3 regions of the Paenarthrobacter sp. TRD_SC_7 genome follow, and region 3 is predicted to be linked to each of the others. Evidence: riboswitches for the same ligand, from Rfam matches in the RefSeq annotation. Region 3 holds a riboswitch; each other region holds the start of a gene.
The links. Region 3 has a riboswitch for glycine ahead of gcvP (aminomethyl-transferring glycine dehydrogenase). Riboswitches for the same ligand answer to the same signal wherever they lie in the genome.
Positions count from the first base shown of each region.

Region 1: it holds a riboswitch for glycine, as region 3 does, so the genes downstream of both, gcvP (aminomethyl-transferring glycine dehydrogenase) here and gcvP (aminomethyl-transferring glycine dehydrogenase) in region 3, are expected to answer to the same signal.
Region 2: it holds a riboswitch for glycine, as region 3 does, so the genes downstream of both, cycA (D-serine/D-alanine/glycine transporter) here and gcvP (aminomethyl-transferring glycine dehydrogenase) in region 3, are expected to answer to the same signal.

Region 1 is NZ_CM149587.1:3,944,089-3,949,858, reverse strand. It holds gene AC0J5Z_RS18770 (sigma-70 family RNA polymerase sigma factor) at 1-300, shown strand, start outside; gene AC0J5Z_RS18765 (MFS transporter) at 376-1,926, opposite strand; gene AC0J5Z_RS18760 (TetR/AcrR family transcriptional regulator) at 1,999-2,538, shown strand; glycine riboswitch at 2,632-2,729, shown strand; gene gcvP (aminomethyl-transferring glycine dehydrogenase) at 2,910-5,756, shown strand; gene gcvT (glycine cleavage system aminomethyltransferase GcvT) at 5,766-5,770, shown strand, end outside.
Region 2 is NZ_CM149587.1:4,157,979-4,163,748, forward strand. It holds gene AC0J5Z_RS19760 (ExeM/NucH family extracellular endonuclease) at 1-2,039, shown strand, start outside; gene cycA (D-serine/D-alanine/glycine transporter) at 2,130-3,596, opposite strand; glycine riboswitch at 3,748-3,846, opposite strand; gene AC0J5Z_RS19770 (FAD/NAD(P)-binding protein) at 3,920-5,770, opposite strand, start outside.
Region 3 is NZ_CM149587.1:590,013-595,782, reverse strand. It holds gene gcvP (aminomethyl-transferring glycine dehydrogenase) at 1-1,811, opposite strand, end outside; glycine riboswitch at 1,961-2,059, opposite strand; gene mscL (large conductance mechanosensitive channel protein MscL) at 2,231-2,695, shown strand; gene AC0J5Z_RS02965 (amino acid-binding protein) at 2,869-3,783, shown strand; gene AC0J5Z_RS02960 (dihydrofolate reductase family protein) at 3,850-4,407, opposite strand; gene AC0J5Z_RS02955 (hypothetical protein) at 4,414-4,761, opposite strand; gene AC0J5Z_RS02950 (hypothetical protein) at 4,881-5,072, opposite strand; gene AC0J5Z_RS02945 (NAD(P)(+) transhydrogenase (Re/Si-specific) subunit beta) at 5,255-5,770, opposite strand, start outside.

The sequences.
Region 1 (5,770 bases), 1.3 Mb from region 3:
CCGGAAAAGATGCGCTTCGTTATTCAGGAGATCTACCTTGCGGGGCGTTCCGTTAAGGAGCTTGCCGAGGAATTGGGCTCTACCCACGCCGCTGTCTCGCAGCAGCGGGCCGAGGGTATCCGGCTCATGCGCGACGGCCTGGCCGCCCACTACGCAGACAGCCCCGATCAAGCCTTTGAGCCAGAATCCCGCATCACCGCCCGACGCCGTAATGATTATCTTTCCGCGTTGGCCTCGGCAACCACAGGCGGAATCACCCGAGGGCTGGGACTGGGATCCGCGCTCAACAGCGCCGTCTAGGCAGCGCACAAGAATAAGGAGAGCCGGGCCGCTGAGCGACCCGGCCCTCCAGATACGTAGCCAGTCCTCTGCTTACTACTGCGCCTTCGGCACACGCCGGAGTACGACGGCGGCGAGCACTGCGGCGCCCGCCATCAGTACCAAGCCAATCGCGGCAGTGATGTGGACGCCGGACTCGAAAGCTGTCCGGGCGGCAACTGTCAGGGCCTCCGACAATGGAGCCGGAAGGGCAGCAGCTGCATCAACAGCGCCGGCTAGTGTTTCAGTGGACTTGCCTGCGGCTTGCGTGGATACACCATCCGGAATGATGAGGTTGTGCTGGTAAGAAGCAGTAAGGATTGAGCCAAGCACAGCCGTTCCCAGGAGCGAACCCAATTCATAGCCGGTCTCGGAAATAGCCGAGGCGGCACCGGACTTGTCGGCGGGCACTGACGCCAGGATGAGGTCGTTGGAGATGGTCTCCGCAGCGCCCACACCAACTGCGAGGACGGTTAAGGCTGACAACAGGAACACGGGTCCGCTGCCGTGGTCTCCCACCACCACAATCAGGTAGCCCACGGCACTGAGCGTCAGTCCTGCAGCCACCACGAACCCGGGCCGCACCCGCTTGACCAGCGGGACCACCAGCAGGCCGGCGATGACTGTTGCAAGGAGCGCGGGAATCATTGCGATGCCGGCCTCCATGGGCGACTGCCCTTCAACCAGCTGCAGGTGCTGGGCAAAGAAGTAGATGAACCCCGTCATGGAGAACAGAGACAGCACGTTCGCCACGATTGCGGTGCTGAACACCTTGTTCTTGAACAAGGCGACATCCAGCATGGGGTTCTCAATCCGCTGCTGACGACGGACGAAGAGAATTCCCATCACCACGCCGAAGCCCATGAAAGCTGCAGCCGACGCTCCGAAACCGTGGACCGCGAATTCTTTGATGCCGTAAACGAACGGCGCCATGGTGACCACGGACAACACAATGCTGGGCAGATCGACCCGGCCCGGGTTGGCGTCCTTGGACTCGGGAATCAGGAGCCGGCCGAAAGCAAGGAGTGGCAGGAGCAGGAAGGCTGCAACCAGGAAAACGGCACCCCACCAGAAGTGCTCCACAAGCCACCCACCGAAGATCGGGCCGAGGGCGGCGCCACCGGAGAAACCTGCGGCCCAGACTGCGATCGCAAGCCGGCGCCGGTTGGGATCGGTGAAGATGTTCCGGATCAGGGACAACGTGGAGGGCATCAGCATGGCGCCGAAGACGCCAAGGCCTGCGCGGCCGGCGATGAGCCATTCAGCGGAAGGCGCGAAAGCTGTAGCAGCCGAAACCGCTGCGAAGCCCGTGCTGCCGATCATCAGCAGCCGGCGTCGTCCGATCCTGTCGCCCAGGTTGCCCATGGAAACAAGGAGTGCAGCCAGGACCAGCGGATAGGCGTCAACAATCCATAGGAGCTGCACGCCGCCCACATCCAGGGAACGGGCGATTTCGGGCAGGGCAAAGGTGAGCGCAGTGTTGTCGACGGCCACCAGCAGCACCGGGAACATCAGGAGTGCCAGTGCCGTCCAGTCGCGCCACGGTGCTGCCTGGCCCTTAACGGGATGAGCGGAACGGGGTGCTTGGGTTGAGGACGGCGAGAACATGTCACTTACTGTACCGTCCAGACGGTATAGTTTCAAATGCAACCCTGCAAGCCTTTAGGGAATGATGGACACATGCCACGAAAACCAGTTGCCCGGGACGCCGTCCTGGATGCCTTCGAAGCCCTCCTTATTGAGGTGGGGGAGCGTGCCGCCACGCTCGACGCCGTTGCCAAGCGGGCAGGGGTGTCCAAGGGCGGGCTGCTCTACCACTTTCCCAATAAGGAAGCGCTGATCGCAGCCCTCCTGGAGCGCCTGGACTTGCTCGCCCAGGAAGATACCGAACTGATGAAGGCGGCGCCGGATGGTTCAGCCGCCTACTTCATCCGGTCCTCGCTCTGGGCGGACACCCCTATGGACCGGGCGTTCGTCGCCGCCACAAGACTGGCCGAGGTGGCCCACGAGGAAACCCGCCGCAGGTTCGCCGCGATCCAGCAACGGTGGCTGGACGTGCTCGCAGAGGACGTCGGACCGGAAGTTGCCAAGGCCGTGAGCTACATGGGTGATGGCCTCTATTTCAACGCGATATTCGAAGGTGGGCAGGAGGGTGGCAACGCCGGGCGGGAGGCCGACGTCGAAATCCTGCTGGGAGTCCTCGAGCGGCTTCGGAAGTAGCGAGTCATCCATTTGCTGCAGCGCCCGGCACATAGGACAATTAACCCTTGTGGCGTGTCCAACGCGGCACCCATACACAACTGAACATGCCTTTGATCTGCGGCGGGAGAGTCCTGCAAGCAAGTGATGCAGGCGCCGTAGGAGCAAACCCTCCCCAGGAATCTCTCAGGCCCACGCACCGCCGCGGCTAGGCAACTCTGGAAAGCAGCAGGCACTCCGCCCACCTTCGGGTGAAAGAGTGCTGTGCTCACCGACGGTGCAAGCGATGGTTGTTCACGCAACGCGCGGAAACTCTCAGGTCCAATACAGAGCGGGGAGGAACCCAGCCGCTGTGGCGTACCCAAACGCTGCCCAAGTAATGGAGTTCCTTCGTGACGGTTAGTTCTGCCTCCACCACCTTCGTCGATCGGCATATCGGCGCCCGCCGCCAGGCCGACATTGAGACCATGCTCAAGTCCGTCGGCTACGACACCGTCGATTCGTTGGTCGACACCGCCGTCCCGAACGACATCCGCCAGGATGTTGCCCTTACCCTGCAGAACGCACTGAGCGAAGTTGAAGTTCTGGCTGAGCTGCGCAGGCTCGCGTCCAAGAACAAGACCGCCGTCCAGATGATCGGCCAGGGCTACTACGACACCGTGACGCCGCCGGTGATCCGCCGCAACATCCTCGAGTCCCCGGCCTGGTACACGGCCTACACTCCGTACCAGCCGGAAATCTCGCAGGGGCGCCTCGAAGCACTCCTGAACTTCCAGACCATGGTCCAGGACCTCGTCGGCCTGCCAATCGCCAACGCATCCCTCCTGGATGAAGCAACCGCAGTGGCCGAAGCCGTCCTCATGATGCGCCGAGCCAACAAGAACAAGGCTGCCCAGGATGGCAAGACCGTCCTCGACGCAGACTGCCTCCCGCAGACCATCGCCATCGTCAAGGGCCGTGCCGAGGCGCTCGGCTTCGAAGTCGAGGTCGCTGACCTTTCCTTGGGTCTCCCGGAAGGTGCCATCAACGGCGTCGTTCTCCAGCAGCCGGGTGTGTCCGGCCGCGTGTTCGACCACTCTGCCGTGATCGCCGACGCCAAGGAGCGCGGTGCGCTGGTTACCGTCGCTGCCGACCTTCTTTCCTTGACCCTCATCACCCCTCCAGGTGAGCAGGGCGCCGACATCGCCGTTGGTTCCGCACAACGCTTGGGCGTTCCGCTGTTCTTCGGCGGCCCGCACGCTGCCTACATGGCCGTCCAGAAGGGTCTGGAGCGTTCCATGCCCGGCCGTCTGGTGGGCGTTTCCAAGGACGACGCCGGTGTCCCCGCCTACCGCTTGGCGCTGCAGACACGTGAGCAGCACATCCGCCGCGAGAAGGCCACATCCAACATCTGTACCGCGCAGGCACTGTTGGCCATCGTGGCCTCGATGTACGCCGTCTACCACGGCCCCGAGGGCTTGAAGGCGATTGCCGAAACCGCCCACGGTCACGCCCGCGCCCTTGCAGCGTCACTGAAGGGCGCCGGCGTCGAGGTCCTCCACGGCTCCTTCTTCGACACCATCACCGTCCGCATCCCCGGCAAGGCCGCTGAGATCGTCGCCGCTGCCGAGGCCAAGGGCATCAACCTGCGCGGCATTGATGCTGACACGGTTGGCATCTCCGTCGATGAGACCACTACTGATGAGATTGTCGGTCGTCTCCTTGAGGTCTTCGGCGCTTCGGTCCTTGAGTCCGCTGACGGCTTTGCGCTTGAGGGCTCAGTTGAACGCACGAGCGACTTCATGCAGCACCCGGTGTTCAACACGCACCGCTCTGAAACCCAGCTCCTGCGCTACATCCGCAAGCTCTCGGACCGCGACCTCGCGTTGGACCGCACCATGATTCCGCTGGGTTCCTGCACCATGAAGCTGAACGCCACGGCTGAGATGGAAGCCATTTCCTGGCCGGAGTTCGCCTCCATCCACCCGTTCGCTCCGGATTCCCAGACCGAGGGCTGGCGTGAACTCATCACCGACCTGGAAGCCCAGCTGACCGAGATCACCGGCTACGATCAGGTCTCCATCCAGCCGAATGCAGGTTCCCAGGGCGAGCTCGCCGGCTTGCTGGCGATCCGCGGCTACCACCTGTCCCGCGGGGACGAGCAGCGCACTGTCTGCTTGATTCCGGCTTCTGCCCACGGCACCAACGCAGCTTCGGCAGTGCTGGCCGGCATGAAGGTAGTGGTAGTTGCCACGGCTCCAGATGGCACCATCGACCACGTTGACCTCAAGAACAAGATCGAAGCCAACCGTGACGCGCTCTCGGCGATCATGATCACCTACCCGTCCACGCACGGCGTGTACGACGCCGACGTCCGCGAAGTATGCGACGCCATCCACGAGGCCGGCGGCCAGGTGTACATCGACGGCGCCAACCTCAACGCCCTCGTCGGGCTCGCCCAGCCGGGCAAGTTCGGCGGCGACGTGTCCCACCTGAACCTGCACAAGACCTTCTGCATCCCGCACGGCGGCGGCGGCCCGGGCGTGGGCCCCGTTGCTGCAAAGGCACACCTTGCGCCGTTCATGCCGGGCGATGCAGCAACCTGGAGCGAAGGCAACGACGTTCCGATTTCGGCGTCGCGTTTCGGTTCCGCCGGAGTCCTGCCGATCTCGTGGGCCTACGTGAAGCTCATGGGTGGCCAAGGCCTCACCGAAGCCACCAAGTCTGCACTGCTGGCTGCAAACTACATCGCATCCCGCCTCAACGAGCACTTCCCGGTCCTCTACACCGGCGAAGGCGGACTCGTGGCGCACGAGTGCATCCTGGATCTGCGTGAACTCACGGCCAAGACCGGCGTGACTGCTGAAGACGTGGCCAAGCGCCTCATCGACTTCGGCTTCCACGCTCCCACCCTGGCCTTCCCGGTTGCGGGCACGCTCATGGTGGAACCCACCGAGTCCGAAGACCTCGTGGAGATCGACCGTTTCATCGAAGCCATGATCACCATCCGCAAGGAAATCGACCAGGTGGCCAACGGTGATTTCTCCGTGCAGGATTCTCCGCTTCGCCGCGCACCCCACACGGCTGCCGCCGTCGTAAGTTCTGACTGGGACCGTGCGTACCCGCGCGAGCAGGCCGCCTTCCCGGTCCACCACCTCAAGCAGGACAAGTACTTCCCGCCCGTTGGCCGCATCGACGGCGCAGCCGGAGACCGTAACCTGGTCTGCTCCTGCCCGCCGATCGAAGACTTCGAAAACTAAGGACTGGTCATGAC
Region 2 (5,770 bases), 1.1 Mb from region 3:
TGGGCCTGAACCTTACTGCCGACGAACCGGCAACCGTTGACCTGCAGTTCCTGGGTATCAACGACTTCCACGGCCGGATCGACTCCAACACAGTCCTGTTCGCCGGGACGGTCGAGAAGCTCCGCGCGGCAGCTGCCCCCGGCGCTACGGCCTTCGTTTCTGCCGGTGACAACATCGGCGCTTCCCTCTTCGCTTCTTCGGTAGCGAAGGACCAGCCCACCATCGACGTCTTGAATGCGCTTGAATTGCAGGCATCCGCGGTGGGCAACCACGAATTCGACGGCGGTTGGGCGGACCTGCGCGATCGCGTCGTAGCTGGCGGCACCAACGCGAAGTTCGCCTACCTCGGTGCGAATGTCTACCAGAAGGGCACCACCACTCCTGTCCTGCCGGAGTACAAGATCCTGGAGATGAACGGCATGCGAGTGGCAGTGATCGGCACTGTCACGCAGGAAGTTCCTTCCTTGGTGACTCCGGCCGGAATCGCGGACCTGGAGTTCGGTGATCCTGTGGATGCCATTAACCGGGTGGCGGCGAAGATCAAGGCCGAGAACCTGGCCGACCTCATCATCGTGGAAAATCACGACGGCGCTGCTTCCGGAACGCCTGAGGGTGCCACGTTGGAGCAGGAAGTCGCCGCTGGCGGACCATTCGCCAAGCTCGTCAACGAAACGACTCCAGACGTCGCCGCGATCTTCACGGGGCACACCCACAAGGAATACGCCTGGAACGCCCCGGTACTGGACGCCAACGGCCAGCCGACCGGCAAGACCCGACCCATTGTGCAGACCGGCAATTACGGCGAGAACGTGGGCAGCGTGACCCTCACAGTGGACACCGCAAGCAAGTCAGTGACTGCTTACAAGGCCGCCATCGTGGATCGGACCACTGACACCGCTGAAAGCCTCGTGGCTGCCTACCCTCGCGTGGCGGCTGTGAAGACCATCGTGGACAAGGCCCTCGCCCAGGCAGCCGAGATCGGCAACCAGCCGGTGGGCGCAGTGACCGCTGATATCACCACGGCCTTCACCCCGGACCCGGCGGGCGGCGCCCCCAAGCGGGACGATCGCGCAAATGAGTCCACACTCGGCAACCTGGTGGCGGACTCCCTCGTGGATACACTCAAGGCGCCCGAACTGGGCGCGGCGGAGATCGGCGTCGTGAACCCCGGCGGCCTGCGTAACGAGCTGTACTATGCACCTGACGGGACCATCACCTATGCCGAGGCCAACGCGGTGCTGCCATTCGTGAACAACCTTTGGACCACGTCCCTTACTGGTGCACAGTTCAAGACTCTTTTGGAGCAGCAGTGGCAGACCAACGCTGACGGCACCATCCCCAGCCGCCCCTACCAGCAGCTGGGCGTGTCCAAGAACGTCAACTACACCTACGATGCCGCCCGCCCCGCGGGCGACCGCATCACCGGCATCTGGGTGAACGGCGCTGTGATCGATCCTGCCAAGGAGTACAGGGTCGGGACTTTCAGCTTCCTGGCCACCGGTGGTGACAACTTCCGGGTCTTCAAGGAGGGCAGCAACACGAAGGACACGGGTCTGGTGGACCGCGACGCGTGGATCAAGTACCTGCGCGAGCACAATCCGGTGTCGCCGGACTTCGCACGCCGTTCTGTGGCCGTGGTCAACTCCACGGCGTCTGAGGTCAAGACCGGAGAGCCCGTTTCCCTGGCCGTGTCCAAGCTGAACCTCACCTCGATCGGCAGCCCGGCCAACGCAACCCTGAATGCAGTGTTCGTTGATGCCAAGGGCGCGGCTTTGGCGCTCGGTTCTGTTCCGGTCACGGCCGGCGAGGCCACGGTGAACCTCAAGGTTCCCGCTGCGGCGGCTGCAGGCGCCGGCACCTTGGTGCTCACCGCCGTCGAGAGTGGAACCGTGGTGAAGACGCTGGTGAACGTGGCGGAAAGCGGCACCAACCCGCCGCAGTGCACCGCACCCACCAAGCCATCCAAGTGGTATGACATCGTGGGCTGGCTTCGGTATGCGTTTGCCTGGCTGGAGTATCAGAAGTGCCTGAGGGGCTAACCACCCCTGAGACAGGACCAGCAGGCCAGTAGCAACAGCAGGCCCCTCACGAACTTCTTCGTGAGGGGCCTGCGCTTGTTGACCGTGCGGTTACTTGTTTGCCGGTTCCGGCTCCCGCGTCCTGTCCGCATCGCGCTGGAGCTCAGCCTTGAACTCCTCGTAACGGGCCAAGTGCGCGGGACGGCGGCGGAGAATCAACCAGGCGACCCCCAGGATGATGAACCACACCGGCGTGGCCAACAGGGCGGCGAGCGTATCCGGTTGGGTGGTCAGAGCCCAGAGCACGAAGGCAAAGAACGCGAACACTACCCACACCATCACCACGCCACCGGGCATCTTGAACGCCGAAGATTCGTGCAGGTGCGGGCGACGCTTCCGGAAAGCCAGGTAGCTGGCCAGGATGATGGACCATACGAAGACGAAGCAGACAGCGGACACCGTGGTGACCATGTCGAACGCCTTGCCGATGTCCGAACCGGCGTACATGAGGACGACGCCGGACAGCAGAAGAACGCAGGAAAGGAACAGGGCGTTGCGGGGTACTTTGCGTCCGGAGAGAGCGCCGAACACCTTGGGAGCGTCGCCCTCCTGGGCGAGGCCGAACACCATGCGGGACGTGGAGTAGATACCCGAGTTTGCCGATGACATCGCGGAGGTCAGCACCACGAGGTTGACGATGGTGGCCGCTGCGCCGAGGCCGGCCAGCGAGAACATGGCAATGAAGGGGCTGTGTCCAGCAGCGAACTGGGTCCAGGGGGTGACCGACATGAGGATGATGAGGGCGCCTACGTAGAAGAGCAGAACGCGGATGGGGATCGAGTTGATGGCCTTGGGCAGGTTCTTCTCGGGGTCCTTGGCCTCGGCAGCTGTAGTGCCCACGAGTTCGATGCCCACGAACGCAAAGACGGCGATCTGGAAGCCGGCTACAAAGCCCATGAACTCATTCGGGAAGAAGCCGCCGTGGCTCCAGAGATTGGTGAAGGTGGCCGGTCCGGCGTCGGACTGGAAACCGCTGAAAATCATGAACAGGCCAACAATGATGAGCGCCGCGATGGCGACGATCTTGATGAGGGCGAACCAGAACTCGGTCTCGCCAAAGGCTTTCACGGTGGCGAGGTTCAGTAGAAGGAGGATGGCGATGGTGATCAGTCCCGGCACCCAGAGGGGCAAGGACGGCCAGAGTTCCTGGGAGTACCCGGCGATCGCGATCACGTCCGCGATCCCGGTGATGACCCAGCAGAACCAGTACGTCCAGCCGGTGAAGAAACCCGCCCACGGTCCCAGAAGGTCGGCGGCGAAGTCGCTGAATGACTTGTAGTTGAGGTTGCTGAGCAGCAGTTCGCCCATGGCACGCATGACGAAGAACAGCATGAAGCCAATGATCATGTACACGAAGATGACGGACGGTCCGGCGGCAGAAATAGTCTTGCCGGAGCCCATGAAGAGGCCAGTGCCAATGGCTCCGCCGATGGCGATGAGCTGGATGTGGCGGTTGCTGAGCTGTCGCTCGAGGTGGGGTGAATCGGGACCAGTGGAAGGTGGGCGCTGAATCGTCAAAGGAACTCCATCGTTCAGGCGGCACGGAGTGCCACATTGATTCGGGTTCCTCCCCGCTCTGTACGTGGACCTGAGAGTTTCCGCCTTCCTGCCGGGCAGGAAGGCTTGCACCTTCGGTGAGCCCGGTATCCGGACTGCTTTCCAGAGTTGCCTCGCCGCGGCGGTACATGGGCCTGAGAGATTCCTGGGGAGGGTTTGCTCCTACGGCGCCTGACGGGATGTACCGGCAGGGCTCTCCCGCCGCAGATCAAAAGCGCGCAACACCAAGCGGTGATGCAGCTCACACACTAACGAAGGGGGCGTGGCGCTGCAACCTCATGTCTTCAACGGCCCAGAATGCTACGCGCTATCTCATCGGCATCGCGGAGCGTCCGCTGGCCGCTCGCGTACGACGGTCCGGTGCGCGGACGGGCCTCAGCGGCGATGGCCGTCCCCCACTGCGACGCTGATAACTGAAGACCCAGGACGTACAAGTTCTTGGTGATGGACCCGTTGGCCGCCAGGGGCCTGTAGGGGTGCGGTTCCACGTCAAGGCCGGTGGTCTGCATGGGCGTCCCCTCAACACCCATCATGATCTTGGTGCGCACCAGTCCGTCGGCCATGAGTTGTTCCAGCAAAGGCGAGAGGTTGATGCCCACTCTGTTGGCCGGCGACATCGCCTCCACAAGCGTCCGTGCTTCCACCGGAGCGTCGTGTACCCACGGCGAAACGGCACGGAACACCTTGGCACCCCGGTCCACGCTGAACTTCGGGTCCGGTCCCACAAAACTCACGACGCCGGCACGCGCCAAAGCGGCCAACTGCTCCGAGCGCAACGCCGGCGCTCCGCTGGCCAGTCCTTCGACAAACGACTCGAACCAGCCGCGCAGCCCTGCCAACCAGGATTCATCGGTAATTCCGCCGTCCGCTACTACGGATTTGAGGATTGCCCGGCCAGTGTGGAGTGCGCCGATGGCCATCTTGACCGGGTCGGCCTCACCTAGCGCTGATCGTCGCGCATCATCATCCAGGTAGGCCGTGATAGCGGCGTCCAGCACGCTCCGGGAAGCGAATGTCCGGCCGGCGAGCGGCGCCGCGAGCCCCCTCAGATTCAGCCGGCGGGAGGTGACGACGTGTTTTTCGACGACGTTTCCCACCTCGATTTCCCAGTTCGCAGTGGTGTGCGCATGCGGTTGGAGCGCATCCTCAAGGTCGGCGAGGAACTGCGGGGGGTCTTTAATCGCGGCGGGCTGGGACCGAGCCAGCGTCGAGTAATAGGCCCAGAGTGCATCGCGGTGGAGCAGCGGCCAGAGGTCATGATCGAAGCCAGGTTGGATACCGGCTGCACGAAACCGGTCCACGGCGTCTTCTGTCAGGTAGCGCATGGTGATGCTGCTGGGGTAGTAGCCAGCCAGCCCCGCCTTGGCGCGATACGGTGTGCCCCTTCGGGACGCAGCAATGATCTTGGGCTCCCTGCCCGATGCCCGGTACTCGAGGATACCCGCGCCGGGCGAACCAGCCTCAACAAACTTGCCGCCGCGGCCCTCCGTCAACTGGCCCATCACATCGAAGAAGTTCAAACCCATTCCGCGGACCAGCACGGGCTCGTTGTCCGGCACAGCCTGCCAATCAACGTCAGCGGGCGGTGCGGGCGGGAAGTACATCAGGCCTTGTTCCTCCGCGGCGCTCTTGAAGGACCGCTGCTCGGGATTCAGCCGGGATTCGATATGGCCCAGCGCAAGGACCACGGACCCGGCGGTGAGCGTCACACCGTTGGCGAGTTCGACGTCGAACCCCTCCGGTACGGGACGCGCAGCAATGGCGAGCGTCCCATGGAAGGTGACCTCGACGCCGTCGGGCAGCCGTTCCAGCAGCCCTTCCAAAGTCTGGCGAAGGTACCGCCCGTACAGCGCGCGGCTGGGGAAGTTGTGCGATTCCAGCGTGGCCAGCTCCGCCTTTTCGGCGTCGTTCAGTCCCTCGCCATCACGACGCCGGGCCTCCCGCCACTGATCGAACGAGCCGCCCGTGAGCGGCGGTGCGAGCTTGGGGTCCTCGGGAATGAGGGTGGGATAGAACGATTGGGTGTTCATCAAGTACAGGCGTGACTGCTCCGGTTGCCACACGTGACCCGAACCGGCCGGGTAGGGGTCCACGACGTCGATGTGAAGGGTGGTTCCTTGTGGGCTGTCCGCAGC
Region 3 (5,770 bases):
AGCACTGCCGAAGCTGCGTTGGTGCCGTGGGCAGAAGCCGGAATCAAGCAGACAGTGCGCTGCTCGTCCCCGCGGGACAGGTGGTAGCCGCGGATCGCCAGGAGCCCGGCAAGCTCGCCCTGGGAACCTGCATTCGGCTGGATGGAGACCTGATCGTAGCCGGTGATCTCGGTGAGGTCGGCTTCCAGGTCTTCAATCAGTTCGCGCCAGCCGGCTGTCTGGTGATCAGGAGCGAACGGGTGGATGGAGGCGAACTCCGGCCAGGAAATCGCTTCCATCTCAGCCGTGGCGTTCAGCTTCATGGTGCAGGAACCCAGCGGAATCATGGTGCGGTCCAGTGCCAGGTCCCGGTCGGACAGCTTGCGGATATAGCGCAACAGCTGTGTCTCGGAACGGTGCGTGTTGAACACCGGGTGCTGCAGGAAGTCGCTCGTCCGGGCCACGTTGGCGGGCAGTTCGAACCCTGCCGCGTCCCCTACCGGACCCGCGCCAAAGGCGACGGCCACCGAGGCGAGGACCTCCGGCGTCGTGGTTTCATCAACGGAGACGCCAACGGTGTCCGCGTCGATGAGGCGCAGGTTGATGCCGCGGGCTTCGGCGGCGGCGATGACCTTGTCGGCCTTGCCGGGGACGCGCACGGTGAGGGTGTCGAAGAAGGATTCGGACACGAGTTCGCGACCGGCCTTCTGCAGCGCGGTAGCGAGCGTGCGGGCATGGCCGTGGACAGTCTCGGCTATCGACTTCAGGCCTTCAGGACCGTGATAAACCGCGTACATCGAGGCGACGATGGCGAGCAAAGCCTGGGCTGTGCAGATGTTGGACGTGGCCTTCTCACGGCGGATGTGCTGCTCACGTGTCTGCAACGCCAAGCGGTACGCAGGCACACCGGCGTTGTCCTTGGAAACGCCCACGATGCGGCCCGGAAGCGTGCGCTCCATACCTTCGCGGACGGCCATATAAGCAGCGTGCGGGCCGCCGAAGAACAGCGGAACGCCGAAGCGCTGCGCGGTTCCGACGGCGATGTCCGCACCTTGTTCGCCCGGGGGCGTGATGAGGGTGAGCGCCAGAAGGTCCGCGGCAACGGTAACCAGCGCACCGCGTTCCTTGGCCTCAGCGATCACGCCGGAGTGGTCGAACACGCGGCCGGACACGCCCGGCTGCTGGAGCACGATGCCGTTGATGTCGCCGTCGGGAAGGCCAGCCGAAAGGTCCGCGATCTGAACCTCGAAGCCCAGCGCCTCAGCGCGGCCCTTCACGATGGCGATGGTCTGAGGAAGGAGATCCGCGTCCAGGACAGTCTTGCCATCCTTGGCGGCCTTGTTCTTGTTGGCGCGGCGCATCAGGAGCACAGCCTCGGCAACGGCGGTGGCTTCATCCAGCAGCGAGGCATTGGCAACGGGAAGTCCCGTGAGGTCCTGCACCATGGTCTGGAAGTTGAGCAGTGCTTCAAGGCGGCCCTGGGAAATTTCCGGCTGGTACGGCGTGTAGGCCGTGTACCAGGCCGGAGCTTCCAGAATGTTGCGGCGGATGACCGGGGGCGTGACGGTGTCGTAGTAGCCCTGGCCGATCATCTGCACGGCAGTCTTGTTCTTGGACGCGAGCTTGCGGAGCTCGGCGAGGACCTGCACCTCGGTAAGGGCGTCCTGCAGCTTCAAGGCAGTTTCCTGGCGGATGGAATCGGGAACCGCGACGTCTACCAAGCCGTCGACCGAGTCGTAGCCGATGGCCTTGAGCATAGTGTCAACGTCGGCTTGGCGGCGGGCGCCGATGTGCCGGTCCGCGAAGGCGGTGGGGGTTGATTGAACAGTCAAGAGGAACTCCATGATTCAGGCGCCCACTGAGCGCCACGATGATGTGGGGTTCCTCCCCGCTCTGTATTGGACCTGAGAGATTCCGCAGGAATGGTTGCCTGCTTGCACCGTCGGTGAGTCCGGTTACCCGGACTGCTTTCCAGAGTTGCCTAACCGCGGCGGTACATGGGCCTGAGAGATTCCTGGGGAGGATTTGCTCCTACGGCGCCTGACTGGATGTACCGGCAGGACTCTCCCGCCGCAGATCAAAAGCGTTGCATCACCGTCAGTGACACGCTTCACACCATAGCGGGTTGTCTTGGCTTCGTGCAAGCAAGCCCAGGCATAACCCCTCGCCCCCGAAACACCAGCTTGAAACTTCGGAGTGGTAGTTTGATCTCTGCTGAGGCAGACACCCGCACCCAATCGGAGGACCATCCATGCTTAAGGGTTTCAAGGACTTCATACTTCGCGGCAACGTGATCGAGTTGGCCATTGCCGTCGTCATCGGCAGTGCCTTCACGGCCCTGGTTGCTGCTTTCACCACCAACATCATTAACCCGCTCATCGCTGCCGCAGGCGGAGTGAACGCCGATGGCCTGGGCTTCAGGATCTGGCAGGACAACCCCGCCACGTTCATCAATATCGGCGCTGTGCTGACGGCGCTCGTGACCTTCGTAATCACCGCTGCCGTGGTTTACTTCATCTTCGTGGCACCCATGAACAAGATCAATTCCCTGGTCAAGGACCGGCTCTCCACCGAGGAGCCCGAGGAAGAGCCGCTTCCGGCAGATACGGCCCTGCTGGCCGAAATCCGTGATCTCCTCAAGGACGCGGCGGCAGCCCGCACCGCAGGCAACACTTCCGAGCTGGACGCGGACTTCGATTCCAACCGCACGCGCTAGGGCCGACCGCACGCGCTAAGAGCGTCCTCCCCGCGGGCGCTCCTTCCCCGTTGCTTAGACGAACCCGGCATCCTCCCCGCGAGGGCGCCGGGTTCTTGCACGTTCACCGGCCTGTCCCCAGAACGTGACGCGCAGGCAACCGGCTCGAAACAGGGGCAGGGCAGCATGAAACCATGAAGCCCAACCCGAGCACTCCCGTCACCGCAGATCTCCTCTGTGATGTCTGCGGACAGCTGCCCGAACCGCCCAAAGCCCGGCTCACACTCGCGAACATCGCGGTCATGCTTCCCATCGAGTTGCTGGTCCATGCAGCGGTGGTGGAAACTCACTTGCCTTACGTAGCCAAGGTCCTGCTGCTTGCCGTGACCGCCACAGTGTTGGTCATTTGGGTGGCTGAATCATCAGCAGCCAAGGTCCTCCGACGCTGGTTGCATGCGCCAGCCCTCCGCCAGCGGCGCAAGCTGCACCTCGCTCCTGCCCTGTGGCGAGCCAGAACGGTACTGCTGGACCAACCTGGGTCCCTACAAAAGATCACCCAGTCCCTCGCCAAGCTGGACACCAACATCCTTAGCCTTCACGTCCACCCGATGATCCGGACAGGTGGCGCCGCCACGGGGCTCAGTGAAAGGGTGATGGATGAGTTCGTTCTTTCCGCCCCTGGCGACGTCACCGAGCAGGAACTACTGAAAGCACTGCACGACGGCGGCGGGCATGAGTCACACGTTTGGCCCACCACGGCTTTAGCCATGGCCGACGGCCAAACCAAGGCCTTGAGTCTCGCCACCCGCATCGCCGGGAACCCGAAGGAGCTTCCGATGGCCGTCGCCGAGCTCCTCTCCGCAAAAGTAGTCCCGATCGATCCGGAACGCCCCACGCACGAGGCGACTACCGGCGTCGGGCCTTCCACTGACATCCTTAAAATTCCGACCGCGTGGCACGGTCCGCTGGTCTTTTCCCGGCCTGGTGAGCCATTTTCGCCCGCCGAATCGGCACGCGCGCACAGGCTGGCCGAGCTCGCGGAGATCTTGGCGCACAGTCCGGAGGACAGGCAGCGTTCCCTCCCGGTTAGTGGTGCGAGATCAACGTAACTCCCTGCGAAACGCCGGTGTCGTGACACGCGCCATGGCAGCAACCGGGCAGGAGCGCAGGACCTGTCAGTGCATCACGCGATACCTCAGGAAGATGGTGCCATTGCCGAAGGTGCGCTCTTGGGCGAGTTCCAGCCGGGTGCCGACTCCGTCCGGCAGGCCTTTCTTCCCGCCGCCCACCAGCACCGGCACAACGTAGAGCTGGCATTCATCGATCAGCCCTTCCCGGAATGCATTCGCCGCGAGTTCAGGCCCACCAATGACAATGTCGCTGGCAGCCGTGGCCTTTAGGTCCCTAACGTCCCGTGCCTTGAATTCCCTCTCGATCCGCGTCTTTCCAGTAGTGGGCTCCTGAAGCGAGCGGGAGTACACCACCTTCTCCGCACTTCGCCATAGCTGCGCAAAGTCGTCGATGTGGGCTGGCTCGGAGGAGGTGTCCCAGCTGTCCCAGGCGCTCATCACGTCGTAGAGCCGCCGACCATACAGGTACTGCTGCACAGAGCGCTCACGAGCATTGATGAACCGGTGCACTTCCTCGTCCGGCACGCCCCAGTCAAAGTTGCCCTCGGTGTCCGCGATGTAGCCGTCCAAGGACACGATGGCCGAGTAGATGAGCTTGGCCACGGAGGTTCAGTCCTCGTCAATCTTTTCGAGAAGCTTCCCCAAGGCATCACGAATATCTTCGTAGTCGTACTGGCCGGCCCTGCTCTCGGCGGAGATCACTCCGCAGCGGTGGATCTTCTTGAAGTCACCAATCGGGAATTTGTAGTGGCCCTTTTGCTCGTCCGGGTGTTCGTCGTCTATACCGAGGAACCACTTGGAGTATTCGGCGTGGCCGTGCTTGTCCAGAAAGGCATTCTCTTCCTTGGTGGACGGAGCGTGTTCGCTCCAGTCGTCGCGGGTGTCCTTGACCACCCTGCCGTCGCGAATCAGATGCTTCGCGTGGTCGAAAGCCTTCTTGTTGAGTTTCACGGTCATGGCGCAACCTCGCTTGAATGTGGCGGTTCGGCATGGGCAGGGCTAATCGTACGGTTCAGCATAGGACCACCAAGGACCGTCCGAAAGACCCGGCAGTCCAGCAGGATCGCCGTCAGAACTCAGTTCATGAGCCGGATCCAGAGCCCAGTTCCTCGTTCCTTCATCACCATCCGTCGTTCAATGGGCCCTTGTTGAGTGAGCCATAGAGCATTTCCGTCAGACGTCACAGCGTCCACCAGCCCTTGGTCCAGAATGTCGTTGCCGCGCCGGATCTGGACAGTCTGCCCAACAAGCAACCTCCAATTGGTCACTTTCTTCCCCTCTGCTTGGGTGAAGCGGGCCCCGAACAGCGAATCCGTCTTACCGTTTTGCAAATCGATGACTCCTCGGCTGTTGTACAACTTTTCCTTGAAAGGTTTCTGTACAAGACGTGTGCCGTCGCCGCGCGGTCCATGACGGAAATACGTGGGTCGAATTGGGAGACATACGTCTCCTAGAGCGCCTTCACCGCCCCCAGGACCTTAGTCAACGAATCCTTCGCATCACCGAACAGGAGCGTGGTCTGGGGTTCGTACAACAATTCATTCTCAATCCCTGCAAACCCGGGACGCATGGAGCGTTTGAGGAACACTACCTGCCGGGCATCGGCGACTTCCAGGATGGGCATGCCGTAGATCGGTGATCCCGAGGTGGTCTTTGCCGCAGGATTCACAACATCGTTGGCGCCCACCACCAAGGCCACATCGGTGGTCTTGAACTCGGAGTTGATATCGCTCATTTCCTTCAGAGACTCGTACGGCACATTGGCCTCTGCGAGCAGTACGTTCATATGGCCGGGCATTCGCCCAGCCACGGGATGGATGGCGAAGTCCACTTCAATTCCCCGCGCTTCCAGGGCAAGGGCAAGCTCTGCGGCGGTGTGCTGGCCTTGAGCGACAGCGAGGCCATATCCCGGAACGATGATCACCCGCTGCGCATAGCCGAGCAGCACTGCGACGTCCTCCGCACT